One region of the Staphylococcus warneri genome, then DNA from elsewhere that is predicted to be linked to it. Evidence: riboswitches for the same ligand, from Rfam matches in the RefSeq annotation. Region 1 holds a riboswitch; each other region holds the start of a gene.
What was found. A riboswitch is a leader RNA that binds a small molecule or an ion and turns the genes downstream of it on or off. The one in region 1 is predicted to bind S-adenosylmethionine.

Region 1 (7,612 bases):
ATTAGAATATGGCCCACATATATCCTTAATTTAATCAAAGACATATATTAGCTTTTTCTTAAATCATAAGATAGCCAATGTTCATCAAAATATTCGTCACCAATTTTACTAGCATTTTTCTCAAAACCAAGATTTTCAAATCCTAGAGAACTAAAAAATACTTTAGCGCTGATATTACTAGATGTCACTGAAGTAAGTATTGTTTCTAAGTTCTTTTGTTCAGCAAAATGAAGTATATAATTGATTAATTCTCTGTTAATCACTTCATCATTGTCTTTTACAAAGTTATTTAGGATAACTGCTTTATGTTGTTTACCTACATATTTGCTTTGTCTCAATGTTGCAGTTGCAACTAGGACATCATCTTCAAAAGCACCAAAAACATTGATATGAGCTGTTTCTGAAGATAAAATTTTTGTCAAAGCTTCATCGGATACATGATCCAAATAATAGCGATCCCATGAATATGTGTGATGTTCCCCTGATAAAAGTGATTTGTATGAAGCTAAATCATCTAGGTTTAATGTACGTATGTTGTTCATAGTGACCTCCTGATTCAAATAGTTGATTAATTTGAAGTGGCTAGTTAATTACATAATAAAATATTTAATTAAAACTTTCAATAATAATTTAAAAATAGACAAAAACACTTTCGAAAATTTTGATAAAATAATTATTTAATTACATGGTTATGTATATTATATATTCAGTATACCAGAGTTATCGTCAGGATGGGGAAAATTACTTAAGGAGATTATATGAAAAAAAGACACGTTCTTATAAGAACGTGTCTTTTTATTTAATCTTTTAAACTATTATTTAGTCTTCTACTTTAACATTTAAATTGACATCGATATTACCGCGTGTCGCTTTAGAATATGGACAGAAGTCATGTGCATCTTGAAGATATTTTTCAGCATCTTCTTGAGATAATACATTTTTCACTTTCGCGTCAATATCTACGCTTAATTTTGGACTTTCAGCATCTGGATCATCTTCTAATCTTACTGTAAGTGTTACTTCTGGCTCTGCATCACGTACTTTATTTTGTTTTAAGATTAAATCAAACGCGCCATTAAAACATGATGCATAACCTGCGGCAAATAATTGCTCAGGGTTTGTTGCTTTACCATCTGCTTGTTGTGGTGGTAATACATCTACATTTATCGCATTATCATCAGTTTGAACGTGTCCTTTACGTCCACCAACGTTTGTTGCTTTAGTTTCATATTGAACTGCCATATATGATTACCTCCTATATTTTGTATATATTTTTCTATACCCGTAAATATTCATCTCAATCATGTGTGAATTTTTTTTAAGATATGTTACTGCAAAGCACTTTATGGCGGTTTGATGTAATTTAGTTTAGAATAATAATCAATTAATGATGTATTGAATGAAATGAGGGATTGATATGCAAAAGGTAGATATAGCCGTAACGATTGCGCCTAAAGAAGCAACGATAACTGACTTGTTTAAAGACTTAGAGTTCTTTCAAGACAGTATTGATATTATTGAATTACGAATAGATCAATGGGCAGATATTACAGGAGTTAATCAGGTTGTCGATGAGTTAAATGAATTGCCTTTTGAATTTAAAGTATTAATCACATATAGATCTAACTCCCAAGGAGGTAAGGGTTATGTGAATGAAGTTGAATATCAAAGTGTAATTCAAAACCTCATTGATGAATCAAATTATGACATGTTAGACATTGAATGGGATGACCAAAAAGACAAAAATACTTATTTAACTCTTATAAATAAGGCACATCAAAAAGGCATTCAAGTGGTACTATCACATCATAATTTTAATGAAACACCATCATTAGAAGAATTAAAATTCACTTATTATAAAATGCACCAATTCGAAGCAGACTATTTAAAAGTGGCAGTTATGCCTAATGATGAAAAGGATGTATTACATCTATTGGAGGCAGTCAAAGACTCGGCTGATGCTTTAAATCAGCACATTGTTGGTATAGCAATGTCGGATATAGGCTTAGTTAGTCGTACGGCACAGGGCGTATTTGGTGGTACTGTATCTTATGGTTGCTTAAATGAACCGCATGCTCCAGGACAAATTCATGTAGAAGAATTGAAAAAACAAATAGATTTCTATAATAAGTAAGTCGACGATTTGAACATTACCTTAATATATTTTATAATTGATAAAGATTATCAATGAACGAAGAAGGAGCGATATGATTGGAACTACAAGATGCAATATCAAACAGAAGAAGCGTCAAGAAGTTTAAACACGATATGACTATCGATGATAATGCTTTATATGAGGCTATAGAAAAGGCTACCGATGCTCCTAACCATGGTATGAGAGAGCCGTGGAGAGTTGTACATGTTGCTAAAGATAGATTAGGAAACATGAGTGAAGATATCACACGCTTTGCTTTCCCCGATAGTCCGGAAAAGCGAGCTGATCATTATGATAAAGTGACAAAACTAGGCGGCATGTTGTTGTTGATTATGAAAGCAGATCCAAGACAACGTCAAAATAGAGAAAATTACTTTGCATTCGGTGCATTTGCCCAAAATTTAATGTTGTTACTTTATGAAGCAGGTATTGGTACTTGTTGGAAATCACCTGCATATATTTTTGAACCTAAAATCCGTAAAGCATTAAATATTGAAGATGATGAAATATTAGCAGGATTCTTATATCTTACTGATTTAGAAGAACCAATGACAAAAGCTAAACGTAAGAATAGAGACCTAATTTCAGAGTATTAAAAGTGATGATGTAGAGCAATATAATAAAATAAGGTCGAGACGTTAACTAAGTCATAAACCAATAAGTTGGTACTATGATACTTAATCAATGTCTCGACCATTTTTTGTATATTATTTATTGAATGTTTCGTCTAAGAATGATTCTACTTGTTCAGGAGATTTAGCATTTGCTGAGTGTAAATGAGCTAACTTTTCACCATTTTTAAATACTAAAATACTAGGAATACCCATAACATCATTTTCAGCAGTTACATCTTCCAATTCATCACGATTTACAGTATACCATTCATAATCCTTATATTTTTCAACGATAGGGTCTATCCACATATCCATTGCTTTACAATCAGGGCACCAACCTGCTTCGAATTTGACGATAACAGGTTGATCGTTTTGGACAGTGTCGTTAAATTGTTCAGTTGTTTTAATACTTTCCATTTATAAAAGCTCCTTTGAAAAAATTTAGTAAATTTATTATAACGGATGAAAATACTTAAATAAAAAAATAAGCTTAAAAAGTAGAGCGTTTTCTAAAATAACATGATATATTGGATTTAAGAGATAAAGGAGGCAAAGCGATGATTAAATTTTACCAATATGCAAATTGTACAACTTGCAAAAAAGCAGCAAAATTTTTAGATGAATACGGTGTGAGTTATGAACCAATTGATATTGTTCAACATACACCAACGAAAAATGAATTTAAAGAAATTGTTGATAAAACTGGTGTAGACACTAAAAAATTATTTAATACACACGGTGCCAAATATCGTGAATTAGATTTAAAAAATAAATTAGATGATTTATCAGACGAAGAACGTTTTGAATTACTTGCTTCAGATGGCATGTTAGTGAAAAGACCTTTAGCTATATTAGGTGATAAAATCACATTAGGTTTTAAAGAAGAAGAGTATAAAAATACTTGGTTATAATTGGATACCATTTCAAAATATAAAAAGTGAACTTTCATTTTAATAAAGTCATAAAAATACCAATTTACATCTTAAATCCGAATATTTAAAGGTTTAAAATTTTTAGATAATAGTTGATTGATAATTGTGGGTATGGCATCATTAAAATGTACTTAAAATTAGGAGGGGATTTATCGTGGCAGTACCAAACGAATTTAAATACTCTAAAGAACATGAATGGGTTAAAGTTGAAGGAAATGTAGCGACAATTGGTATTACTGAATATGCTCAAAACGAGTTAGGTGATATCGTATTCGTTGAATTACCTGAAACTGATGATGAATTAAACGAAGGCGACACTTTCGGTAGTGTTGAATCTGTAAAAACTGTATCTGAATTATATGCACCAATTACTGGTAAAGTAGTTGAAGTTAATGAAGAATTAGAAGATAGTCCTGAATTTGTAAACGAATCACCATACGAAAAAGCATGGATGGTTAAAGTAGAAATTAGTGACGAAAGCCAAATTGACGAATTATTATCAGCAGAACAATATTCAGAAATGATTGGCGAATAATATTTGCAAACTCCTCGATCTCGTATCAAGGAGTTTTTTTTTAGTGTTTCTTAAATCTTTAGATTTTAGAAACACTTATGCCATTGCGAAAGCAGAGGCGAACCGAAGGAAGAATTTTATAGGCATGCGTACATATAATCTGATGAACTTAGATTTAAAAAGACATTGATGCTATTTGTAAAAAAGATATTAACAGTGTAATGAAATGGTTAATTCATTTTAAGTTTTTGTAGTATATGTTTTATAAATAGCATCTTCGTGGAATTAAATAGTGATAGCTAATTTTCGATTTTTAAAGGGTGAATACTTATGACTATTGTGAATAAAGTAATCATTGTTGAAGGTAAATCTGATAAAAAACGAGTGCAGCAAGTCATTGCAGAACCAGTAAGTATTATTTGTACGCATGGTACTATGAGTATAGATAAGATAGATGATATGATAGAATCACTTTATGGTAAACAAGTTTTCGTCTTAGCTGATTCAGATGACGAAGGGGATCGAATTAGAAAATGGTTCAAACGGTATTTAAGTGAGTCTGAACATATTTTTGTAGATAAAACATTTTGCGAAGTGGCCAATTGTCCTAAAAATTATTTAGCGCATGTACTTACCAAACATGGATTTAATTGCAAAAAAGAGAAATCCCTTATACCTAATTTAAAAACTGAAAGGTTAGTTTTAGTGAATGAGTAAATCAATCGAAATAGACGATGTGACTGAAAACTTTGGTGAAGATAAACATCTCATTTTCGGATATACGCCTACATGCGGTACATGTAAAGTGTCTGAAAGAATGTTGGATATTGCAAATGAAATTTTGAAACTTCCGGTTAAGAAAATTGATATGAACTTTCATCCAAAGTTTAGTGAAACACATCAAATTATGTCAGTACCAGTATTAATGTTAATGAATAAGGATAAAGAAGTAAAAAGATTGTATGCGTTTAGGTCTGTTCCTTATTTGTTAGAAAATTTAAAATAATTATTGACGAATCTCTACCGTGATGGTAGGATTAAATAAAATTAAATCATGCAAACACTCTTATCGAGAGAGGTGGAGGGATGTGCCCTACGAAGCCCGGCAACCGTCTTATATAGAAATGGTGCCAATTCACATAAAGGTAAACTTTAGAAGATGAGAGAAAGATATTTTAAAATGCTTTCTCAAACAGTCTAAAGTTTTGAGGAAGCATTTTTTAATTTGTATTAGTTATAAACAAGGAGGCATTAACGTGATTGAGTTAAAACAAATCGTGAAACGATATCATACGAAAAATAAAGACGTACTCGCTGTAGATCACGTTGATTTAAACATTCAATCCGGTTCCATTTTTGGGGTGATTGGTTTTTCTGGAGCAGGTAAGAGTACCTTAATTAGAATGTTTAATAATTTAGAAGCACCCACTTCTGGAGAAGTTATTATTGATGGAGATAGCATAAGTCAATTATCGAAGTCAGATTTACGTAAGAAGCGCCAAAAAGTAAGTATGATTTTCCAACATTTTAATTTACTATGGTCGAGAACTGTACTTAAAAATATTACATTCCCACTAGAAATTGCAGGATTATCTAGAGGAGAAGCAAAACGTAAGGCAAATGAATTAATAGAACTTGTAGGCTTGAAGGGACGAGAAAATGCTTATCCATCTGAGTTGTCTGGTGGACAGAAACAAAGAGTTGGTATTGCCAGAGCATTAGCCAATGATCCGACAGTATTGCTTTGTGATGAAGCTACAAGTGCACTTGATCCTCAAACTACAGATGAAATTTTAGACTTATTATTAAAAATACGTGAGCAACAAAATTTAACAATCGTGTTAATCACACATGAAATGCAAGTGATTCGCCGAATTTGTGATGAAGTCGCAGTTATGGAAAACGGACGCGTGATAGAACAAGGTCAAGTTAGCCAAGTATTTGAAAATCCACAACACGAAGTAACGAGACGATTTGTAAAAGATGATTTAAATGAGGATTTTGAGGAATCATTAGATGCGTTAGAACCATTAGATAACAATGCTTACATAGTTAGATTGAATTTTAACGGTGAAAATACGACTCAACCAATTGTATCGTACATTACAAAAACGCATCAGATTGACGTTAATATTTTAGAAGCTGACATTAAAAATACAAGAAATGGTACATTAGGATTTTTAGTTATCCATATACCTTTTATAAGTTCTGAAAATTTCGAAGATTTCAAATCTAATCTTAATGAGAAACATGTGAATGTGGAGGTGTTAAGACATGGGTAAGTCAGTTGGAGAAATACTCCAAGAAATGATTACAATGCCGAACGTCCAATGGCCAGAAGTTTGGCAAGCCATTGTTGAAACACTTTATATGACTGTCGTATCAACAATATTTGCTTTTATATTTGGATTGATTTTAGGTGTTTTATTATTTTTATCGGCTAAGAGTCATTCAAAAGTGGCAAGAATATTTTATTCAATCGTTTCATTTATCGTGAACCTATTTAGAGCGATACCGTTCATCATTTTAATCTTGTTATTAATACCATTTACAAGTGTCGTTTTAGGCACAATAAGTGGTCCAACAGGTGCACTACCTGCATTAATCATAGGTGCAGCGCCATTCTATGCTAGATTAGTAGAAATTGCTTTCAAAGAGATAGATAAAGGGGTAATTGAGGCAGCGTGGTCTATGGGTGCTAATACTTGGACTGTAGTAAGAAAAGTATTACTACCTGAAGCAATGCCGGCGTTAGTATCAGGTTTAACAGTAACAGCAATTGCATTAGTGGGATCTACAGCAATTGCCGGAGTTATCGGTGCTGGTGGTTTAGGTAACTTAGCTTACTTAACAGGTTTCACTCGAAATCAAAAAGACGTTATTTTAGTTTCAACAGTTTTCATCTTAATCATTGTATTCATCATCCAATTTATTGGTGACTGGGTTACAAACAAAATTGATAAACGCTAAAGAAAAGGGGACAAATCAATGAAGAAAATTTTAGGTATTTTATTATTATTATCTTTAACTGTAGCATTAGCAGCATGTGGAGGTAAGGATGACGACAAGACAATTAAAGTAGGTGCTTCACCTGCACCTCACGCAGAAATTTTAGAAAAAGCAAAACCATTATTAGAGAAAAAAGGTTATAAATTAGATATTCAAACAATCAACGACTATACAACACCTAACAAATTATTAGATAAAGGTGAATTAGATGCCAACTTCTTCCAACATACACCTTATTTAAAAACTGAAAGTAAAGAAAAAGGATACAAAATTGAATCAGCTGGTGACGTAGAATTAGAACCAATGGCTGTCTACTCTAAAAAGTATAAAAGCTTAAAAGATTTACCTAAAGGTGCAACAGTATACGTTTCTAACAATCCTGCAGAAC
Region 2 (7,612 bases), 540 kb from region 1:
CATCATTGTATATTAGACTTGAGTTTATTATTTAAACGTAAATGCGTTTGTAACTAGAAAGGGGGAGACAAGATGACCCATCTCACATTTAGACAAGGTGTTAAAGAATGCATTCCAACATTATTAGGGTATGCAGGTGTTGGTATTTCATTTGGCATCGTTGCTGCATCTCAAAAGTTTAGTTTATTAGAAATTATATTACTTTGTTTGATTATTTATGCTGGTGCGGCGCAATTTATTATATGTGCGTTAGTCATAGCTGGAACACCCATAACAGCGATAGTGTTAACAACATTTATTGTTAATTCACGTATGTTTTTATTAAGTATGACTTTAGCACCCAATTTTAAGTCTTATGGTTTATGGAATCGAATTGGACTTGGTTCTTTAGTAACCGATGAAACGTTTGGTGTAGCCATCACGCCTTATTTAAAAGGTGAGCCAATTAACGATCGTTGGTTGCATGGTTTAAACATCACAGCATATTTGTTTTGGACCTTTTCTTGTGTAGTTGGTGCTGTATTTGGCAAATATATTTCGAATCCAGAGATGTTAGGATTAGATTTTGCGATTACAGCTATGTTTGTATTTTTAGGAATTGCTCAATTTGAATCTGTTAAAAAGTCTAAGATCAACATCTATCTTGTGCTTATTCTATGTGTCATTGTGATGATGTTAACGTTAAGCTTTGTTATGCCCTCGTATGTAGCGATTATAATATCTGCGGTTGTCGCATCTACATTAGGGGTGGTGATGGACAGATGATGACAGATCAACATATGTTAATCATTATTATTCTATGTGGTATTGTTACGATTTTAGTCAGAGTGATTCCATTTATGATGATTTCACGAGTAAATCTACCAGATGTTTTTATTCAATGGTTATCCTTTATACCTATCACACTTTTTACAGCACTTGTCTTGGACGGTATTATTCAACAACATGAAGGTAGTGTAGGCTATACACTCAATGTGCCATTCATTATTGCATTAATACCAACTGTATTATTAGCCATATATACGAGAAGTCTAACTTGGACCATTTTAGGCGGTATTGCATTTATCGCTCTATTGAGATTCTTTCTATAGAAATCAAGGTCTACATATTGAATTTCGTGATAGAGTTAGTTAAAATTTAAGTAGTTAGAAAATTTAGATAATTAATGTATTTATTCAAAACTTAATCATAAAATCTTATTCAGAGAAGTTGAGGGACTTGGCCCATAGACGCTTCAGCAACCGGCTATAAAGAATACGAGTACGGTGCTAAAACCAACGAGCACTCGAATGATAAGTACTGAACCGCTTCTTACTTCTCATAGAGTAAGAAGCTTTTTTATTTAAAGGAGGATGGATTCATATATGTCGAATTATACAGTTGATACATTAGAATTAGGCCAATTCACGACAGAGTCTGGAGAAACGATACAAAACTTAAAATTAAAATATGAACATGTAGGTTATCCTGGACAACCATTAGCATTAGTTTGCCATGCATTAACTGGCAATCATCTTACATATGGTACAGATGAACATCCAGGTTGGTGGCGTGAAATTATTGATGGTGGTTATATGCCTATCAATGATTATCAATTTTTAACATTCAACGTCATAGGGAGTCCATTTGGTTCAAGTTCAAAGCATAATGATCCACATTTTCCAGATCATTTAACATTAAGAGATATCGTACGTGCACTTGAGAAGGGGATAGAAGCACTAGGGTTTAATAAAATAGATATTTTAATCGGTGGGAGTTTAGGTGGTATGCAAGCACTAGAATTACTTTATAATCGACGATTCCAAGTAGATAAAGCGGTTATACTTGCTGCTACAGATAAAACCTCATCGTACAGTTGTGCCTTTAATGAGATTGCTAGACAAGCGATTCATATCGGAGGTAAAGAAGGTTTAAGTATTGCTCGACAATTAGGATTTTTAACCTATCGATCTTCTAAAAGTTATGATCAACGCTTCACACCTGAAGAGGTAGTTAGTTATCAACAACATCAAGGGAACAAGTTCAAAGAATCCTTTGATTTATCATGTTATTTAACACTGCTGGACGTCTTAGATAGTCATAATATTGATAGAGGCAGAGATGATGTTGATGAGGTGTTTAAATCATTAGACACAAAGGTATTAACGATGGGATTCATAGATGATTTGTTATATCCAGATGATCAAGTATTAGCGGCAGGACAACGTTTTAAATATCATCGACACTTTTTTGTACCAGATAATGTGGGGCACGATGGTTTCTTACTTAACTTTGAAGATTGGGCACCTAATTTATATCACTTTTTAAATGCGAAACATATTCGACGATAATGACTATTTTTATAATCATAAAATAAGTTGTATTTCACTCTAAAGTACTGCTGGAATTGACCGACATAAATACCAGTAGTACTTTATTGTTTATTTTTTTCAAAGAGGTTAAAATGGTAATTATAGTCAAAAAAAGTATGGGAGTGGCGTGTGTGTTTTCAAAAATACAACCTAAAGCAACTATGATAGGCACATTAGCACTAGTGATAGTCGCTTTAGTAACACATGTATTACCTATTCTCGGCTTAATTTTATGTTTATTTGCAACAATCCCAGGTGTCGTATTATGGAACAAATCTATTCAGTCATTTGGAATTAGTGCCTTAGTAACAGTTATAATTACAACATTATTAGGTAATACATTCGTCTTAAGTATGATGGTTTTAGTGATTTTAACGAGTTTAATCATTGGACAATTACTTAAGGAAAGAGCAACAAAAGAAAGAATTTTATATGTAACAACGGTATCTCTAAGTTTAATGACATTGATAGGATTCATGTTATTACAAGTATTTGAAAAAATCCCAAGAGCAGCCGCATTAGTTAACCCAGTTAAAGAAACCGTTCATAACATGTTATTAACAAGTGGAGCAGATGCTGATTACAGACAGATGCTTGAAGAAAGTATCCGCCAAATGACGGTCCAACTCCCTAGTTATCTCATTATTATCGTTTTTCTTTTCGTTTTAATTAATCTGATCATAACATTTCCAATCTTGCGCAAATTCAAAGTAGCTACGCCAATATTCAAACCACTATTCGCTTGGCAAATGAATCGTACGCTATTAACAATCTATATTATTGATTTACTTTGTGTCATGTTTGCAACCCAACCAAGTACGTTCCAGAGTATCGTATTAAACTTTGAAGTTGTGTTATCATTAGTGATGTACATTCAAGGGATGAGCGTGATACATTTCTTCGGAAAAGCGAAGCGACTACCGAATGTAGTAACTATCATATTAATGGTTATAGGGACATTATTAACACCAATGACTCATATTGTAGGGTTATTAGGTGTCATCGATTTATGTATCAATTTAAAACAACTAATGAACAATAATAATAAAAAGTGATGAGAGGTGGAAGAATGAACCGTCAATCCACTAAAAAAGCTTTGCTCATACCATTTATCATAATGGTACTGACTGCTATAGCATTAGTCATCGTTTGGTTTATATTTAACCAAATCGTGGCAGGTATAGCTGCAGGTATACTACTAGTAATGATTATTGCTAGTGGATTCTTGCTAAGACAAGCTTTTATGAAAATGGACAGTTATGTGGATGGTTTAAGTGGTCATATTACAACAAGTAGTAATAAGGCGATTAAACACTTACCGATCGGGATGATTGTGTTAGATGAGAACGACCATATTGAATGGGTTAACCAATTTATGTCTGAACATTTAACAACTAATGTTATTTCAGAATCGGTAAACGAAATATTTCCTAATATCTTAAAGCAATTGGAGAAAGTTCAAGAAGTAGAAATTGAACATGAAAATTATCATTATAGAGTACGTTATTCAAGCAATGAACATTGCTTATACTTCTTCGATATTACAGATGAAGTACAAACGAACCAACTATATGAAGATTCAAAACCCATTATTGCAACATTATTCTTAGATAACTACGATGAAATCACGCAAAACATGAACGATACACAGCGTTCTGAAATTAACTCAATGGTTACACGTGTAATTAGTCGTTGGGCATCAGAATATAATATTTATTTCAAACGTTATAATTCAGACCAATTCGTAGCCTATTTAAATCAAAAGATTTTAGCAGAAATCGAAGATTCAAATTTCAACATTTTAAGTCAATTACGTGAGAAAAGTGTTGGTTACCGAGCACAATTGACATTAAGTATTGGTGTCGGTGAAGGTACTGAGAATCTTATCGACTTAGGTGAATTATCGCAATCAGGTCTAGACTTAGCGCTAGGTCGTGGTGGCGACCAAGTTGCAATTAAAAACATGAACGGCAACGTACGCTTCTATGGTGGTAAGACTGACCCGATGGAAAAACGTACACGTGTAAGAGCGCGTGTTATCTCACACGCATTAAAAGATATCTTAACTGAAGGCGATAAAGTCATCGTGATGGGACATAAACGACCTGACTTAGATGCCATTGGTGCAGCCATTGGTGTGTCTAGATTCGCATTAATGAATAATCTAGAAGCATATGTTGTCTTAAATGAATCTGATATCGATCCAACATTGCGTCGTGTCATGGATGAAATTGATAAGAAACCAGAACTTAAAGAACGATTTATTACATCAGACGATGCATGGGATATGATGACATCGAAAACAACGGTTGTTGTCGTTGATACGCATAAACCAGAAATGGTTCTAGATGAAAATGTCTTAAATAAAGCAAATCGTAAGGTAGTGATTGACCACCATAGACGTGGTGAAAGCTTTATCTCCAATCCATTACTGGTTTATATGGAACCTTATGCAAGTTCAACAGCAGAACTTGTCACAGAGTTGCTAGAATATCAACCAACTGAACAGCGTTTAACACGTCTTGAATCTACTGTTATGTATGCAGGTATTATTGTTGATACAAGAAACTTCACATTACGTACGGGTTCAAGAACGTTCGATGCCGCAAGTTATTTACGAGCACATGGTGCCGATACTATTCTTACACAACACTTCTTAAAAGATGATTTGGATACGTACATTAACCGTTCTGAATTAATTAGAACAGTCGAAGTACAAGATAACGGTGTTGCGATTGCACATGGCTCAGACGATAAAATTTATCATCCTGTTACAGTTGCACAAGCAGCCGATGAGTTGTTAAGTTTAGAAGGTATAGAAGCTTCATATGTCGTTGCCAAACGTGAAGATAACCTAGTCGGTATCTCAGCCCGTTCATTAGGCTCAGTTAATGTTCAATTAACAATGGAAGCCCTTGGTGGCGGGGGTCACTTGACGAATGCAGCGACACAATTAAAAGGTGTCTCAGTCGAAGATGCCATTGTACAATTACAACAAGCAATAACAGAACAAATGAGTAGGAGTGAAGACGCATGAAAGTAATTTTCACACAAGATGTTAAAGGTAAAGGTAAAAAAGGCGAAGTTAAAGACGTACCAGTAGGTTATGCAAATAACTTCTTATTAAAAAATAATTATGCTGTAGAAGCAACACCTGGTAACTTAAAACAATTAGAACAACAAAATAAACGTGCTGAAGCAGACAGACAACAAGAAATTGATGATGCAAAAGCATTAAAAGAAAAATTAGCTAACATCGAAGTTGAAGTATCTGCTAAAACAGGTGAAGGCGGTAAATTATTTGGTTCAGTAAGTACGAAACAAATTGCCCAAGCCCTTAAAGATCAACATGACATTAAATTAGATAAACGTAAAATGGATTTACCACAAGGTATCCACACACTAGGTTATACAAACGTACCTGTTAAATTAGATAAAGAAGTTGAAGGTACTATTCGTGTGCATACAGTAGAACAATAAAGATGGATTGAAAATAGAGGTGTAATCAATAATGGATAGTATGTACGAGCAAAATCAAATGCCACATAGCAATGAAGCCGAACAATCTGTCTTAGGTGCCATTATTATTGATCCGGAATTAATTAATACAACTCAGGAAGTGTTACTTCCTGAGTCATTTTATAGAGGCGCCCATCAACATATTTTCCGTGCGATGATGCACTTAAATGAAGATAATAAAGAAATTGATGTAGTGACGTTAATGGATCAATTAACGACTGAAGGAAGCTTGAGTGAAGCGGGTGGCCCGCAATATCTTGCAGAATTATCTACCAATGTCCCTACAACAAGAAACGTTCAATATTATACTGATATCGTATTTAAACATGCACTTAAACGTAAACTGATTCAGACTGCAGATAGTATCGCCAATGACGGATACAATGATGAGTTAGAATTAGATACGATTTTGAGCGATGCAGAGCGACGTATTTTAGAACTATCATCTACACGTGAGAGTGATGGTTTTAAAGATATTCGAGATGTATTAGGACAAGTGTATGAAACTGCTGAGGAACTCGATCAAAATAGTGGTCAAACACCTGGTATTCCAACAGGTTATAGAGATTTAGACCAAATGACAGCAGGTTTTAACCGAAACGACTTAATCATTTTAGCTGCACGACCATCTGTTGGTAAGACTGCCTTCGCACTTAATATTGCCCAAAAGGTAGCAACACATGAAGATTTATATACAGTAGGTATCTTCTCTCTTGAGATGGGTGCAGACCAATTAGCAACACGTATGATATGTAGTTCAGGTAACGTTGACTCAAACCGATTAAGAACCGGTACAATGACCGAAGAGGATTGGAACCGATTCACGATTGCAGTTGGTAAACTATCTCGAACAAAAATATTTATTGATGATACGCCAGGTATTCGAATCAATGATTTACGTTCTAAATGTCGTCGACTTAAACAAGAGCATGGTTTAGATATGATTGTGATTGACTATCTACAATTAATTCAAGGTAGTGGTTCACGTTTCTCAGATAACCGTCAACAAGAAGTATCTGAAATTTCACGTACGCTAAAAGCTATTGCACGTGAGCTAGAATGCCCTGTTATCGCACTGAGTCAGTTATCTCGTGGTGTTGAACAACGTCAAGATAAACGTCCGATGATGAGTGACATCCGTGAATCAGGGTCTATCGAGCAAGATGCTGATATTGTTGCCTTCTTATATCGTGATGATTATTATAATCGTGGCGAAGATGAGGATGACGATGATGATTCAAGCTTTGAGCCACAAACTAATGATGATAACGGTGAAATTGAAATTATCATCGCTAAGCAACGTAACGGCCCGACAGGTACCGTGAAATTACACTTCATGAAACAATACAACAAATTTACTGATATAGATTATGCTCATGCAGAAATGTCATAAAATATTTTAAATATAAAAACCGTACAACAAATAACTTTACAGTTTTATTGTACGGTTTTTGTTTTGTATAAAGGCATTTAAAAATCACTAAGTATGTGTCTTGAATTTTTGAATAAATATGTTGAATACCGTCATGATAGCTTTTATATACTTTTTGACTTTCATTATAAAGAAAAATAGATGAATTTGATTGTATGAAATCAATGTTCGATTTTTATTTGCATTATAGTATCTATATTGGTAAAATACTTCATGGTTAAATGAGAAAAATTTGGAGGTGCTCTTATGTCATCAATCGTAGTAGTTGGGACACAATGGGGAGACGAAGGTAAAGGTAAAATTACAGATT
Region 3 (7,612 bases), 1.1 Mb from region 1:
TATTATTACCAGCTACGACATTCTATCTAGATAAAAATGATTATGCAGATGCGAGAGGTATGCTAGATAATGATGGTGCTATCGCTATTGCAACAGACTATAACCCTGGTAGCAGTGTTACTAATAACTTACAATTAGCTATGGCCATTGCCGCATTGAAATTAAAATTATCACCAAATGAAGTTTGGAATGCGGTAACAGTTAATGCAGCAAAAGCTATTGATTTAGACGCAGGTACAATTAATGAAGGCGACAAAGCTAATATCGTTATTTGGAATGCGCCAAACCATGAATATATTCCTTATCACTTTGGTATCAACCATGCTCAAAAAGTGATTAAAGATGGTAGAGTAATTGTAGATAATGAATTTTCATTAGATTAAGACAAAGTGTTCATTGAAATGACCGTGCCGACATTGTCGGTACGGTTTTTTGTTTATAGTAAAAGGATCAGTGTATTTTTAGAAAAGTTTGACAATTATGTTACTATATATAGAAAAATAGTTTTTAGGTTGAAAGGGATGGAGATAACAATGACTGATTATACAGACTATGTGAATTGGCGACGAACATTTCACCAATTCCCTGAAATATCAGAGAAAGAATATGAAACTACACAACGACTTAAACGTATTTTAGAAGCACATGAGATAAAAATTTTAGATTTACCTTTAGATACAGGATTAGTTGCAGAAATAGGACAAGGGGACCAAATGATTGCGATTAGAACTGATATAGATGCGCTACCTATCAATGAGCAAGTCGAACATGAATTTACGTCAACCAATCAAGGTGTCATGCATGCATGTGGTCATGATATTCATATGGCAAGTATATTAGGCGTTGCAACACAATTGAAAGCCCAAGAGAATGAACTAAATGGTCGAGTGAGAATCATTTTCCAAGCGGCAGAAGAGCTAGGTCATGGAGCTAAAAAAGTAGTAGCTACAGGTGTATTAGACGGTGTAAAAGCAGTTTTAGGTTTCCATAATTATCCAACGATGGACATTGGTGACTTTGCAATTAAAAAAGGTCCTATTACATCTGCAGTAGACCGTTTCGAATTTGATATTAAAGGAAAAGGCGCGCATGCTGCTAAACCAGAACAAGGTAATGACCCAACGGTGGCTTTAGGTCAACTGATTAATAGTTTACAAACGATTGTTAGTAGAAATTTATCTGCATTTGATAATGCCGTTGTTACAATTGGTGAAATTTCATGTGGAAATACATGGAATGTCATTGCGGATCAAGCCTATGTACAAGGTACTGTCCGTTCATTTAAACCTGAGCATAGAGCGTATATCGAACAACGAATGAATGAAATTGCTGATGGTTTAGCACAAACATTTAATTTACAAGTTGATTGCCGATATACACGACTTCCTGGAACAGTGATTAATGATGATGAATTAACTGATATAGCGATAGAAGTAGCAGAAGATGTTGGTTATCATGTATCAATTATGGATTTACCATTAACAATTGGTGAAGACTTTTCTGGTTATACAGAAACGTATCCCGGCGTATTTGCATTCATAGGATCTAATAGTGAGTATGATCTACATCATCCTTTATTTGATCCTGATGAACGTATTTTAGAAAAAGTGCCGACATATTTTGTGACACTCACTAAACGTCTTCTGAATCAATAGTCTCCATAAATTGTATAAAGATAGTATGATTAACATCTGGATAACCTTGGGTATATGAGAACATATACAAATTGAGGAGATGAATTTGAAATGTCAGCACAAGATCCTAGAAATAAATTCAAATCAACAGACTATGAACAACAAGAGCAGCCACTTCCAGGCTTGCAAAGCCAATTAAAACCTGAACCAGATTGCGGTGAGACATCATACGTCGGACACGGTCGATTAAAAGGATATAAAATGTTAGTCACTGGTGGCGATTCTGCCATTGGACGCGCAGCAGCTATTGCTTATGCTAAAGAAGGCGCAGATGTTGCTATTAATTATCTTCCAAGTGAAGACAAAGACGCACAAGAAGTTAAACAAGTGATTGAAGAAGCGGGACAAAAAGCAGTGTTACTGCCTGGTGATATACGTGATGAACAATTTAACTATGACATGGTCGAAGAAGCACATCAACAACTTGGTGGGCTGGATAATGTGACATTAGTAGCTGGACATCAACAATACCATGACGATATACAAGGGTTTGATACACAATCATTTAAAGAGACATTTGAAACCAATGTATATCCTATATTTTGGACAGTACAAAAAGCGTTAGAATATTTACAACCAGGTGCATCAATTACAACAACATCATCTGTTCAAGGATATAATCCAAGTCCTATTTTACATGATTATGCCGCTTCGAAAGCTGCAATTATCTCATTAACAAAAAGTTTATCAGAAGAACTTGGCGCAAAAGGTATTCGTGTCAATTGTGTAGCCCCAGGACCATTTTGGTCACCATTACAAATTACTGGTGGACAACCACAACGAAATATTCCTGAATTTGGTAAGGAAACACCACTTGGCCGTGCAGGACAACCTGTTGAATTATCAGGAACATATGTCCTATTAGCATCTGAAGAATCAAGTTATACAACTGGACAAGTCTTCGGTGTGACAGGCGGTATTCAAATTAACTAATGAATATAAGTTGGTCGATAAAGTGTTAATACTTTATCGACTATTTTTTTGTGACAAATTATATGATAACTATATCCAATTTTATTATGAATTTGGAATAAAAATATGTTTAATGTAAAATAAAAATATAAAATTATTAACCTTTTTGAAGAATGAAATTTAATTAAAAAATACCCTATATATTTAAGGGATTGGCATTTTATACGAGGACATGCAAATTAAATCTTATATCTAAAGGAGGTTATGACATGGTGAAAGATAGGTTTATAAGGGTTGCTCCGTTCATAATAGGTATAATCGCTATAGTTATATTTTCGTTATTTACTAAAAATCAATGGTTTTTAATCATTTTAATACTTTTATTTGCTTTAACCAATGCATTAAAAAATCTGTATTTTGTTAATAAAAATATTAAAAATAATATCATATGGATTAATCAAACAATCGACCGGTTATTAGGTATTATTGCGGGGTGTTTGTATTTAGGTTATGCCGGAATAGTGCTAATATCACAATCCCATGTATGGATTGGTTTCTTAATCCTAATGGTAACTATGGCGTTTGTTTTTTATATAGAAACTAAATTACAAATTGATGATGATACACAAAGGAAAAATCATCGAGATTATAAAGTGATCTCTCAACAACGTGAACGACAATTTAAAATACTGATGATTAGTATGACGATCATTTCTATTATTTTAATGATTGTATCACTTTATTTAAAATGGTGGATCGTCTTTGGTATAGCTATTGCAATGTTATTCGTAGTTGCTGTTGCATTAATTATTTATGAAAAATATTTTACGACGAAGTTATAATTTATGATTGACGTCATAGGAATTATCTTGTAACGTAAACGTTAAATATGAATCACTTATCAAGAGAAGTGGAGGGACTGGCCCTATGAAGCTTCGGCAACATTGAATCATGTGCCAATTCCAGTAACCTGTCTAGGTTTGAAGATAAGGGGATAATCGTTGTAGATGGACCTCTTTTCTTTATCATAAGGAAAAGAGGTATTTTTTGTAAGGAAGTAGGTCTAATGATGAAAGAAACTAAAAAGGGTAATGCTTGGGCGTTATTTCCGTTATTATTATTTATGTTGTTATTTTTAGGTGTAGGTATCATCTCGGGTGATTTCACGACGATGCCGTTAAATGTTGCGATAACGATTACAGTAATCGTTGCTTTGTTGATGAATCGCAAAGAAAAATTTGCCACTAAAGTTGAAGTGTTTACTAAAGGTGCAGGTCATTCAAATATTATTTTAATGATGCTTATCTTTATTTTAGCAGGCGCATTTTCTACGACTACAGAGAAAATGGGTGGCGTGACTTCTACTGTAAATTTGGGATTGTCTCTCATCCCTGAAAATTTAATTATAGTAGGTTTATTTATCATTTGTATGTTTGTTTCTATTTCAATGGGAACATCAGTAGGCACAGTAGCAGCTATTGCACCAGTAGGATTTGGCTTTGCGCAAGCAACAGATGTCTCTGCAGCATTAGCTATGGCTACAGTAGTTGGTGGCGCTATGTTTGGAGATAATCTTTCTATGATTTCTGATACTACGATAGCGGCTGTACGTACACAACATACGAAGATGAAAGATAAATTTAAAGTAAACTTTAGAATTGTTTTACCAGGTGCGATATTAACTATAGTTGTACTATTTTTCCTAACAAATGGTATTTCCATGGATCATTCTAAAAGTTATGATTTCCAATTAGTTAAAGTCATTCCATATCTATTGGTGTTGATTCTAGCGCTAGTTGGTGTCAATGTGATTATCGTTCTTATTGGTGGAACAGTTTTATCTGGAATCATTGGTCTTATTGATGGCTCATTTGGTTGGAAAGGATTACTAAGTGCTGTATCTAAAGGGATTATAGGTATGGAAGATATTGCGATGATTGCCCTATTAATTGGTGGTTTAGTAGGACTTATTCAACATAATGGCGGTATAGATTGGTTGTTAAATGTAGTTAGAGGGCGCGTGAAATCTAAACGTGGGGCTGAAATAGGTATTGCCAGTTTAGTTAGTGTAGCAGATATTGCAACAGCTAATAATACTATTTCAATCATTATGTCAGGACCATTAGCTAAAAATATAGCAGATGAATATGATGTTGATCCACGTAAATCAGCTAGTATTTTAGATATATTTGGTGGATGTTTCCAAGGCTTATTACCATATAGTCCTCAAGTTATTTCAGCTGCAGGAGTGGCTGGTATCTCACCATTCTTACTTGTACCTTATAGTATTTATCCAATCATGCTTGGAGTATGTGGGCTGATTGCTATTTTAATTGGGTATCCGAAATTAAAAAATAAAGCATAAATATGATTAAAAACTGAGACTTTTTAGTCTCGGTTTTTTAGTTGATAAATAGAATTATAAATATTGAAAATGTTTTAAGTCAGCGTTTTAATGGTAAACTAGACTAAATGTGTAGAAGCGCAATCTTTTTTAATGTATAAATGTTTGGAAGTTTGAACAAATACGTTAAAATAGTATTAAGAGTGAAAGTAGGTGACTGAAAGTGGCAAAGTATAATGTGGAAAATGAATATGTAGAAATTGATATTGAACGTTTATTAAAATATTCACCAGAAACAATTTATGAAGCTTGGACGAAAGAAGATATTCTTAAACAATGGTTTATGACGTCGAAACGTACGAATAAATCATTTGAAGCAGATGTCCAAGAAGGTGGTAAGTATCGTATCGTTGATAGTAGAAATGGCAAACAAAATATTATCGAAGGTACATACGAAGAATTAGTCATGGATGAATTTATTAAAATGACAATAGGTATGCCAGGCTTAAGTAACGATGAGGATATTATAGAAGTAGAATTCTTTGAACGTGAATCAGGTGGCACACAAATGTTCTTCTATTATCAATCATATATGGAACGCGAAAGAAGATTAACCAACCTTGAATACAAACAGAAAAAGAAAGAATATCATGATTCCACTGCACATGGATTTGAACTTATGTTTGATAAAATGAATGCAGTGTTAGAAGAAATTGAAGAACAAAAAAATAACTAATTCGTTTTAAACATAAGTTATATAAGCCAGTAAATGAACTTAAGAAAGCTCATTTACTGGCTTTTTATCTTTATAGGCTAATGCATCAATTGAGGTCGCCTTTCTCTTTGCGTTCATTATATTTTCTGAGCAGCGTTTCAAAGAAAATATGATAACTAATGAAACTTGAATAGTCAGTGCCATCATTTAAATAAAATGTATTACTAGATACATAAACATTATAATTTGCTTGTTGGGCTAACGAATTATCTTTCATCGTTGTGACAGAGATAAAATATTTTTGTCTCAATTGTAATAACTGAGTCACTTCTTTTAATTGATATGTTTCTCCAGATAGTGAAATGATAAAGAAAAGGTCTTGCGATACTGTTTTGTTTAAGACCATTTTTAATTCGTGGACATCATAAAGAATAATGATGTTTTTATGCATTGTTAATAATATTCTTTGTGCTTCTTCAGCCACATTGATTTGAGCTCGACCTGTTCCATATAAATATATCGTTCCAGCATCATTCATTTTATTAGTTAATAGTTCATAATCTATACGATCTAAATAATTAAATGTATTTTCAATTTCTTGTCTAAATGATTCGATAGAGTCAGAAGGCAATTGATTTTTCTTTTCACTTTCAAATTTTAAAAATGATTTGAAGTCACTATAACCATCAAATCCTAATTTTCGTGTAAAGCGATGTATAGTGGCATTTGATGCATGTGTATGTTGCGCCAAGTCTTGAATTTTCAAATTTTTACATAAATCAACATGGGTATTAACGAAATTTGCAATTTGTAAATCATTGTCATTGAGTTGATTAAAGTTCGCGTTCACACGTTCATCTAGAAACATGACGACACCTCATTTGTTAGTGTTGAAAAAATTTTCATCATAAGAAAACATAATCTGATTATACAAAATACTTTCAAAATGCGTCAATGACGTTGTAGTGATGTAAGCGTTTACTATATATTAGAAACAAGATAAGACATTGAAAGGAATGGTTTAATACTCATTTTCAATGTGAAATAGAACGAAATTGGGATGTGGAGGTAATTATAATGAATGCAATCAAACGTTTTGGTAGTGCAATGATTGTACCTGTCTTGATGTTTGCTTTCTTTGGGATTGTACTTGGGTTTGCAACATTATTTAAAAACCCAACAATTATGGGAGGTTTAGCAGACCAACATACATTTTGGTTTAAATTTTGGTCAGTAATAGAGTCAGGTGGTTGGGTCATATTCAACCATATGGAAATTGTATTTGTAGTAGGTTTACCATTATCTTTGGCTAAAAAAGCACCTGGACATGCTGCACTAGCTGCATTAATGGGCTATTTGATGTTTAATACATTTATTAATGCGATATTAACGCAATGGCCACATACATTTGGTGCCAATTTAGAAAAAGGCGTTGAAAATGTTACTGGTCTTAAAGCAATTGCCGGGATAGAAACATTAGATACTAATATTTTAGGCGGTATTATTATCTCAGGTATTATTACATGGATTCATAATCGTTATTATAGTAAACGTCTTCCAGAAATGTTAGGCGTATTCCAAGGATTAACATTTGTAGTGACGATTTCATTCTTTGTTATGTTACCTGTTGCAGCAATTACATGTGTCGTATGGCCTACAGTTCAACATGGTATAGCGTCAGTACAACACTTTATTATCGGATCAGGATATGTAGGCGTGTGGTTATATCATTTCTTAGAAAGAGTGTTGATCCCAACAGGTTTACATCACTTCATTTATGCACCGATTGAAGTTGGTCCAGTCGTTGTCAATCATGGTCTCAAAGCGGAATGGTTGCAACATTTAAACCAATTTGCAGAAAGTAGTAAACCGTTAAAAGAACAATTCCCATACGGCTTTATGTTACAAGGTAACGGAAAAGTATTCGGCTGTTTAGGTATTGCATTA
Region 4 (7,612 bases), 920 kb from region 1:
TTATATCGCCCAAGACCACTTTGATAAAAATGATTTACAACAACATTTCTCCACACATTTAGCTAAATATAAAATACCTAAAGCCTTTTATGAAGTAAATGAATTACCATATACTTCAACAGGTAAACTACAAAGAAATAAAGTGATGTCAAAGGAATCTGAAAATGAAGATTAATGAGTTGAAGTTTTACTTGTATAGTCAGGCATTTAAATCACCTATTGTGACACCTAAAGTGTCATTAGACAAAAGAGAATGTTTAATCATCGAACTGATTACTGAAACAGGTGATACGTATTTTGGTGAGTGCAACGCCTTTAAAACACCATGGTACGATAAGGAAACTATATCTTCTGTTAAACAACAGATCGAACAGTGGTTTGTATCAATTAAGAATAAGGATGTATATTCATTTGAAGAATGGCAGTCGCTATTGAACACATTAAATCATTGTCCGGCAGCCCGCAGTACAGTTGTCATGGCGTTATATCAAATGTATTATAAACTTAAAGCATTTAAGGTTGAATATGGTGCTACCGTCAGTGGATGGAGTGATGCCCAATTTGCGACGTTAAAGCAAACGCAACCTAAACGTATAAAAGTGAAATATTCAAATCAATTAATTTCTGATATTAATAAATTAAAGTCATTAGAATTTCCATTTGATATTGTCATCGATGCAAATGAGTCACTCGATATCAATCAATACCAAGAAATAAATAAAGATATGAATCAAAATATATTATATATAGAAGAACCGTTTGCTAATATTAATACCTTAAAACAGTTTGATAATGAACCGCAATTACCTATTGCAATTGATGAAAAGGCAACATCAATTGATGATATTCAGTTTATTGTTTCGCATTATCAAATTGATACTGTTGTACTCAAGCCGTTTAGATTAGGTGGTATTGACCGTGTTATAGAAACCATTGATTATCTAAAAAATAGGGGTATTAATATTGTTGTAGGTGGTATGTATGAATACGGATTGAGTCGTTATTTTACTGCAATGTTATCTCAATATGGTGATTATCCTGGTGATGTGACGCCAGCAGGCTATTATTTTGAAAATGACTTTGTGGAAAATGAAGGTATTTTAAAAGAGGGAATGATTGAATTCATTCCCCCTGTAGTAGATAGAAGTAAATTAGAATGTATTAATGGTGATGTTTAGACTTATTTTTAGCAAGCGGTACTGGGTCATAGCCACCTTTATGTAGTGGATGGCATTTGAGTATGCGTCGAATGCCTAAATATAATCCTTTGAAAGCACCATGATATTGAATCGCTTCACGCGTATATTCTGAACATGTAGGATAAAAGCGACATGTAGGTGGTGTTAATGGAGAAATATAGCGTTGATAAAAATGTATCAAGGCTAAGAATATTTTTTTCATAAAAAAGCCTCCAACCAGAATTTTGAATACAGTTATTTTAACATATTATAAAGGAATGTGATGTACTTGAAGTTTTTAGATAAAGACCAAAGAGAAGTGCAGTTAACATATAAAGCGAATACAGATAATCCAACAGGTAATCACGTTCTTGCAATACCAGTATACCAAGGGAAGTTATTATTTACTCGACATAAAAATAGAGGTATTGAATTTCCTGGCGGCAAAAGGGAACATGGAGAATCAAGCATTGATGCTATCCAGCGTGAATTATATGAAGAAACCGGTGCATTTATAGAAGAAATACAGTACATTGCTCAATATACTGTGAAAACTAACGATGCCTCTAGGTTTGTCAAAGATGTTTATTTTATTCAAGTTTCATCTTTAGCCAATCGAACTGACTATTTAGAAACAGATGGCCCTTGTCTTTTTACTTCTATAGAAGACATACCATATAGTGAACGTAGTTTTTTGCTACAAGATGACGCCATTTTACACTGTTTTGAAAGGGTGATTTCACTTGGACTTTATTAAAACGAAAAGAATGCCGATTGAAATAGCTACGCACCAGTTTGATGAAATCACTTATGATGTTGATCATCTAAAAGTGAAGGCACTAATGATGACACCATATAGTAAAGTTAATAGAATAGTGGTTTATTTAAGAGGCGGAAAAGGACAAGTTGGTCGGGTACGAGCAGCTCGCTTAATGCAATTTGCTAATGAACAGACACTTGTTGTGGGTCCTTATTATAGAGGTAATAATGGTAGTGAAGGTAAAGATGAGTTTTATCGAGGAGATTTAAATGATGTCACTGAACTTATACGCATATTACATTCAAAATATCCCAACGCGTTTATACATATGATTGGATTTTCTCGTGGTGGGTTGCAAGGCTTGCTAACATTTCAAGATTTACCAGTTGATAGTTATATCATTTGGGGTGGTGTTTCTGATATACATTTAATGTATGAAGAGCGTGTGGATTTAAGAGGGATGCTGAGAAGAATGGTTGGGCACCCTAAAAAAGATCATGAAGCATATGAAGTTAGAGAAGCGATACAATATATTACACCGCAAAGTCCACCGATTTTAATTGTACATGGTGGTAAAGATAAACAGGTAGGTATTCATCAAGCTTATTATCTAGAACGACGATTGAAAGACATTGGTGTGCATTATGATACACTTTATCAAATGGAAGAAGGACATGTACCTCGACCATTTGCTTTAAAAGAAACTTTAAAGTACATACATAAATGGATGACTCAAATAGAAATAAACAAAAAATAGGGAGTGGGACAGAAATAATAAAGAACCACTAATCATTGAATATGAAGTGGTTCTTACGCATTAGCCACAGCTAATGTGTACTTTAAAATAGGAATACATGAGTGAAACTCATGCATAAGAAATACTAATTTCTAAAGAAAAAGTATTTCTTTATCGTTGTCCATCCCCAACTTGCATTGTCTGTAGATTTTCTTTTCGAAATTCTCTATGTTTGGGGCCCGTCCCCCCGGCAAGGTTGACTAGAAATGAAAAAGCTTGGTACATTAGACCGTCTTTGTAATTCATTACTTAGACGGTTTTATGCATGAACTTTTAAGTTCATGTATACCTCTTAAACTTAATCTGAACACATGAGTTAATACTCATGTGTAAGTCATTCTAATTTCTTTAAGAAAAAGAATGACTTTACAGTCAACTACTGCCTAAATATGAATGTAACTTGAAATATATATTTATGTCCCAGCCTGTTTTACTTTTATTTATTGAAAGCACCTTTGTCAGAAATGTGTTCGACTTCAGGGCCGAATTTTTTGAAGTTATCTTCAAATCTTTGGATAAGATCATTTGCTTGTGCTTTATATTTTTCAGCGTCGCTCCAAGCATTGATAGGATTTAAGATTGTTTTTGGTACATCTTTAATTTCAACTGGAATATTTAAACCAAATGTTGAGTCTTTTGTAAACTCTGCATCTTTTAATTTCCCTGAGATAGCTTGGTTAACCATTTGACGCGTATAGTGTAAACTAATTCTTCTACCAACACCATATTTACCGCCAGTCCATCCAGTGTTAACTAAATAAACATCAACATCATGTTTATCAATTAATTCTCCTAAAAGATCTGCATAAACTGTAGGATGAAGTGGTAAGAAAGGTGCGCCGAAACAAGTAGAGAATGATGGTTCAGGTTCTGTTACACCACGTTCTGTACCTGCTAATTTAGACGTGAAACCACTTAAGAAATGATACATTGCTTGATCTTTATTTAATTTTGAAATTGGAGGAATCACTCCAAATGCATCTGCAGTTAAAAAGATAATCGTATTAGGATGTGCTGCTTTTGAAGGTAATACAATATTATCAATATGATGAATAGGATAAGCTGCTCTTGTATTTTCAGTGAATTTATTATCATCGAAATCAACAGTACCGTCTTCTTTAACGACTGTGTTTTCTAAGATAGTGCCGTATTCAATAGCATCATAAATTTGTGGCTCTTTTTCTTTTGAAAGATTGATTGCTTTTGCATAACAACCACCTTCAATGTTGAACACGCCATTTTTATTCCAACCATGTTCATCGTCACCGATTAATTTTCTTTCAGGATCAGCTGACAACGTTGTTTTACCTGTACCTGATAAACCAAAGAATAGTGCTACATCGCCTTTTTCTCCCACGTTAGCAGAGCAATGCATACTCATAATATCTTGCATAGGTAATAGGTAATTCATTACTGAAAAGATACCTTTTTTCATTTCCCCAGCATATTCTGTACCACCGATTAAAATCACTTTATGTTTAAATGACACAATGACAAACGTTTCAGTCTTCGTGCCATCAACTTCAGGATCAGCTTTGAAATGTGGTGCAGATACAATTGTAAAGTTAGGTTTGATTGATTTTGCTTCTTCTTTAGATTCAGGACGAATGAACATGTTATGTGCAAATAAATTATGCCATGCTAATTCGTTAATGACAGTTAATTTCAAACGTGAATCTTTATCACTACCTGCGTAACCATTAAAAACATATAATTCGTCTTTCTTGCCTAAGTAGTCTAATACTTTATTGTAAAGCTTTAAAAATGTTTCTTCATCGATAGGTTGATTGACGTCTCCCCAATCTACATTATCTCTATATGAAGGTTCAGTAACGATAAACTTATCCTTAGGTGAGCGGCCAGTGTATTTACCAGTGCTAGCATTAATAGCACCTAATTCAGTAAGTTCACCTTCATTATTATCTAATATTTTATTGTAAAGTTGAGTTGTTGATAGTTGAAACTTTGTTGATGGTTTTTCTAATAATTGTTTAATTTTAGTCGTTTCAGAGTATGTATCAATCGACATACTTAATCCCTCCAGATAGTTATAATGTAAGCCTTTACATTTCAATAGTATAACATATCAATTTAATTAATCCACCGTAAATTATTACTAAAATAACTTAAATCATAAATTGACATTAATTCTCTTATTAGGTAGTATTAATTTTAACGGATTCTCTTATCCTGAGTGGTGGAGGGACATGGACCCAATGAAACCCAGCAACCTCTTTTTACATATAAAAAGAAAGGTGCCAAACCGTTTGCAGACGTATAATGTCTGAACGATAAGAGCGAATGGACGTATAAGAGCCTTCACTCTATCTAGGTAGTAGTAGAAGGCTCTTTTATTTAGCTCAAATAAAAGAGAATTATCGTAATATATTTTAAAAGGAGCAAAACATGACTAACAATAAACGATTATTTACTTCAGAATCAGTAACTGAAGGACATCCAGATAAAATTGCTGATCAGGTATCTGATGCAATCTTAGACGAAATTCTTAAAGACGACCCTAATGCACGTGTGGCTTGTGAGACTACAGTGACAACTGGAATGGCATTAATTTCAGGTGAAATATCAACGACGACATATGTTGATATTCCGAAAGTTGTAAGAGAGACCATTAAAGAAATTGGTTATACACGTGCTAAATATGGTTACGATTCACAAACGATGGCCGTTTTAACTGCCATTGATGAACAATCACCAGATATCGCTCAAGGTGTTGATACAGCATTAGAATACCGTGATGATATTTCTGAAGAAGAAATTGAAGCAACTGGTGCAGGTGACCAAGGATTAATGTTTGGTTATGCTACAAACGAAACAGATACTTATATGCCGTTACCTATTTTCTTATCTCATCAATTAGCGAAACGTCTATCAGATGTACGTAAAGATGACATTATAGACTATTTACGTCCGGATGGTAAGGTTCAGGTCACTGTAGAATATGATGAAAATGATAAACCTAAACGTATTGATACTATTGTTGTGTCAACGCAACACGCTGAAGATAAATCTTTAGAAGAAATTCAAGAGGATATTAAAAAACATGTTATTTATCCAACTGTTCCAGAATCATTAATGGATGATAAGACAAAATTCTATATTAATCCTACAGGACGTTTTGTAATCGGTGGACCACAAGGGGATGCTGGATTAACAGGACGTAAAATTATCGTGGATACGTATGGTGGTTATGCACGCCATGGTGGTGGTTGCTTCAGTGGTAAGGATCCAACTAAAGTAGACCGTTCTGCTGCTTATGCTGCTAGATATGTAGCGAAGAATATTGTTGCTGCAGAATTAGCTGAACAATGTGAAGTCCAACTTGCATACGCAATAGGTGTAGCTGAACCAGTATCAATAGCTATAGATACCTTCGGAACAGGTAAAGTAACAGAGGCTGAATTAGTTGAAGCGGTTAGAGCAAACTTTGATTTAAGACCAGCTGGTATCATTAAAATGTTGGATTTAAAACAACCTATTTATAAACAAACCGCTGCATATGGTCATTTCGGACGTACTGACGTATTATTACCATGGGAAAAATTAGATAAAGTCAACGTTTTAAAAGATACGATTAACAAAGTTTAAACGAAATAACTTATGGGATGTTTGAAATATAATAAGATAAATTGCGACTAAATGTCGAAAATGTCATCATTATGTTTTATAATTAGTTGTATTGATCATATAAAAGGAGCGTTGATGTGATGAGTTTATCTTCACCTATTGGTATAGGGTTAATTGTTGCAGTAGTCATTGCATTTATCTTTTTTGTACTATTTTTAATTGCTTTAAATAGTAAGAAAAAGATTAAGCAACAAACAGAAGAAGAATACCAACAAAAAGAACAAAGTATAAAGGCATCTCATGAAGAAGCTTTAGAAAAAGAACGTATTGAGAATAAAAAGGCAGTTACGAAACAAAAAGAAGATTATGAAGCTACAGTAAATAGTAAAGAAAGAGAAATTGATGCATTAAAGCTATTCTCTAAAAACCATAGTGAATATGTAACTGATATGCGATTAATTGGTATTCGTGAGCGTTTAGTCAATGAAAAACGTATTCGTCCTGAAGATATGCATATCATGGCTAATATTTTCCTACCAACAAATGAATTAAATAAAATTGAAAGAATTAGTCATCTCGTTCTTACTCGTACTGGTTTATATATTATTGACTCTCAATTACTAAAAGGTCATGTATATAATGGGATTAGCGGTGCTCAGTTTTCTGAGTTACCAACTATGGAACAAGTATTTAATACGTTGGAATTAGATCAATCAACACCACAAACATTAGTACTTGATCAAAATAATGATCAAAAATCATTATCATTTATAAACTATTCAGACGAAATTCAACAAATACAGAATGTAGCAGGTGACTTACAAAGTAAATTAAATACAAAGTATACACCAACGTCTATTCTTTACTTTAATCCTAAAAATGATGGGGATGTTACTATTTCGAACTATGCTCAAAATAGTAATGTCAAAGTATTAGTTGGACCAGAACAACTTGATGAATTCTTTAACAAATTTGTATTCCATGGACGTATTCAATATAATGTCGACGATTTACAACAAATCATGGAACAAATTGAATCCTTTAATTAAATTTCAACTAAGCTAGTAGAGGTTTTAACTCTACTAGCTTTTTTAGTTTTGAGCACAGAAATTGAATTTTATATGACTTACGTTTAATCTAAGTTTGATTTACTTTCATAGGGTATAGAAATAATGAAATTGTATTTAAGGAGTGGGAATGTATGGACAATATTAAATTTTATAATGGACACACGATGCCGAAAGTTGGTCTAGGTACATTTAGAGTAGAAAATAATGATGATTGTACAAAAGC

Region 2: linked by a shared signal. The riboswitch ahead of metX (homoserine O-acetyltransferase MetX) and the one ahead of EL082_RS09260 (methionine ABC transporter ATP-binding protein) in region 1 are both predicted to bind S-adenosylmethionine.
Region 3: linked by a shared signal. The riboswitch ahead of EL082_RS02695 (Na+/H+ antiporter NhaC family protein) and the one ahead of EL082_RS09260 (methionine ABC transporter ATP-binding protein) in region 1 are both predicted to bind S-adenosylmethionine.
Region 4: linked by a shared signal. The riboswitch ahead of metK (methionine adenosyltransferase) and the one ahead of EL082_RS09260 (methionine ABC transporter ATP-binding protein) in region 1 are both predicted to bind S-adenosylmethionine.

The regions. Positions count from the first base shown of each region.
Region 1 covers NZ_LR134269.1:1,899,159-1,906,770, reverse strand. The annotation lists gene EL082_RS09305 (GNAT family N-acetyltransferase) at 48-542, opposite strand; gene EL082_RS09300 (organic hydroperoxide resistance protein) at 820-1,242, opposite strand; gene aroD (type I 3-dehydroquinate dehydratase) at 1,418-2,134, shown strand; gene EL082_RS09290 (nitroreductase family protein) at 2,212-2,751, shown strand; gene EL082_RS09285 (thioredoxin family protein) at 2,863-3,186, opposite strand; gene EL082_RS09280 (arsenate reductase family protein) at 3,327-3,680, shown strand; gene gcvH (glycine cleavage system protein GcvH) at 3,856-4,236, shown strand; gene EL082_RS09270 (toprim domain-containing protein) at 4,546-4,932, shown strand; gene EL082_RS09265 (thioredoxin family protein) at 4,925-5,221, shown strand; SAM riboswitch class I at 5,279-5,381, shown strand; gene EL082_RS09260 (methionine ABC transporter ATP-binding protein) at 5,472-6,497, shown strand; gene EL082_RS09255 (methionine ABC transporter permease) at 6,490-7,185, shown strand; gene EL082_RS09250 (MetQ/NlpA family ABC transporter substrate-binding protein) at 7,204-7,612, shown strand, end outside.
Region 2 covers NZ_LR134269.1:13,854-21,465, forward strand. The annotation lists gene EL082_RS00050 (AzlC family ABC transporter permease) at 73-765, shown strand; gene EL082_RS00055 (AzlD domain-containing protein) at 762-1,091, shown strand; SAM riboswitch class I at 1,194-1,299, shown strand; gene metX (homoserine O-acetyltransferase MetX) at 1,365-2,330, shown strand; gene EL082_RS00065 (YybS family protein) at 2,468-3,406, shown strand; gene EL082_RS00070 (DHH family phosphoesterase) at 3,421-5,388, shown strand; gene rplI (50S ribosomal protein L9) at 5,385-5,831, shown strand; gene dnaB (replicative DNA helicase) at 5,863-7,263, shown strand; gene EL082_RS00085 (adenylosuccinate synthase) at 7,549-7,612, shown strand, end outside.
Region 3 covers NZ_LR134269.1:586,305-593,916, forward strand. The annotation lists gene hutI (imidazolonepropionase) at 1-383, shown strand, start outside; gene EL082_RS02680 (amidohydrolase) at 534-1,655, shown strand; gene EL082_RS02685 (SDR family oxidoreductase) at 1,746-2,627, shown strand; gene EL082_RS02690 (hypothetical protein) at 2,876-3,448, shown strand; SAM riboswitch class I at 3,502-3,599, shown strand; gene EL082_RS02695 (Na+/H+ antiporter NhaC family protein) at 3,676-4,971, shown strand; gene EL082_RS02700 (SRPBCC family protein) at 5,174-5,686, shown strand; gene EL082_RS02705 (MurR/RpiR family transcriptional regulator) at 5,772-6,533, opposite strand; gene EL082_RS02710 (alpha-glucoside-specific PTS transporter subunit IIBC) at 6,743-7,612, shown strand, end outside.
Region 4 covers NZ_LR134269.1:974,560-982,171, forward strand. The annotation lists gene menE (o-succinylbenzoate--CoA ligase) at 1-175, shown strand, start outside; gene menC (o-succinylbenzoate synthase) at 165-1,178, shown strand; gene yidD (membrane protein insertion efficiency factor YidD) at 1,162-1,401, opposite strand; gene ytkD (RNA deprotection pyrophosphohydrolase) at 1,462-1,935, shown strand; gene EL082_RS04910 (alpha/beta hydrolase family protein) at 1,946-2,695, shown strand; gene pckA (phosphoenolpyruvate carboxykinase (ATP)) at 3,171-4,763, opposite strand; SAM riboswitch class I at 4,917-5,032, shown strand; gene metK (methionine adenosyltransferase) at 5,141-6,340, shown strand; gene EL082_RS04925 (NERD domain-containing protein) at 6,460-7,368, shown strand; gene EL082_RS04930 (aldo/keto reductase) at 7,521-7,612, shown strand, end outside.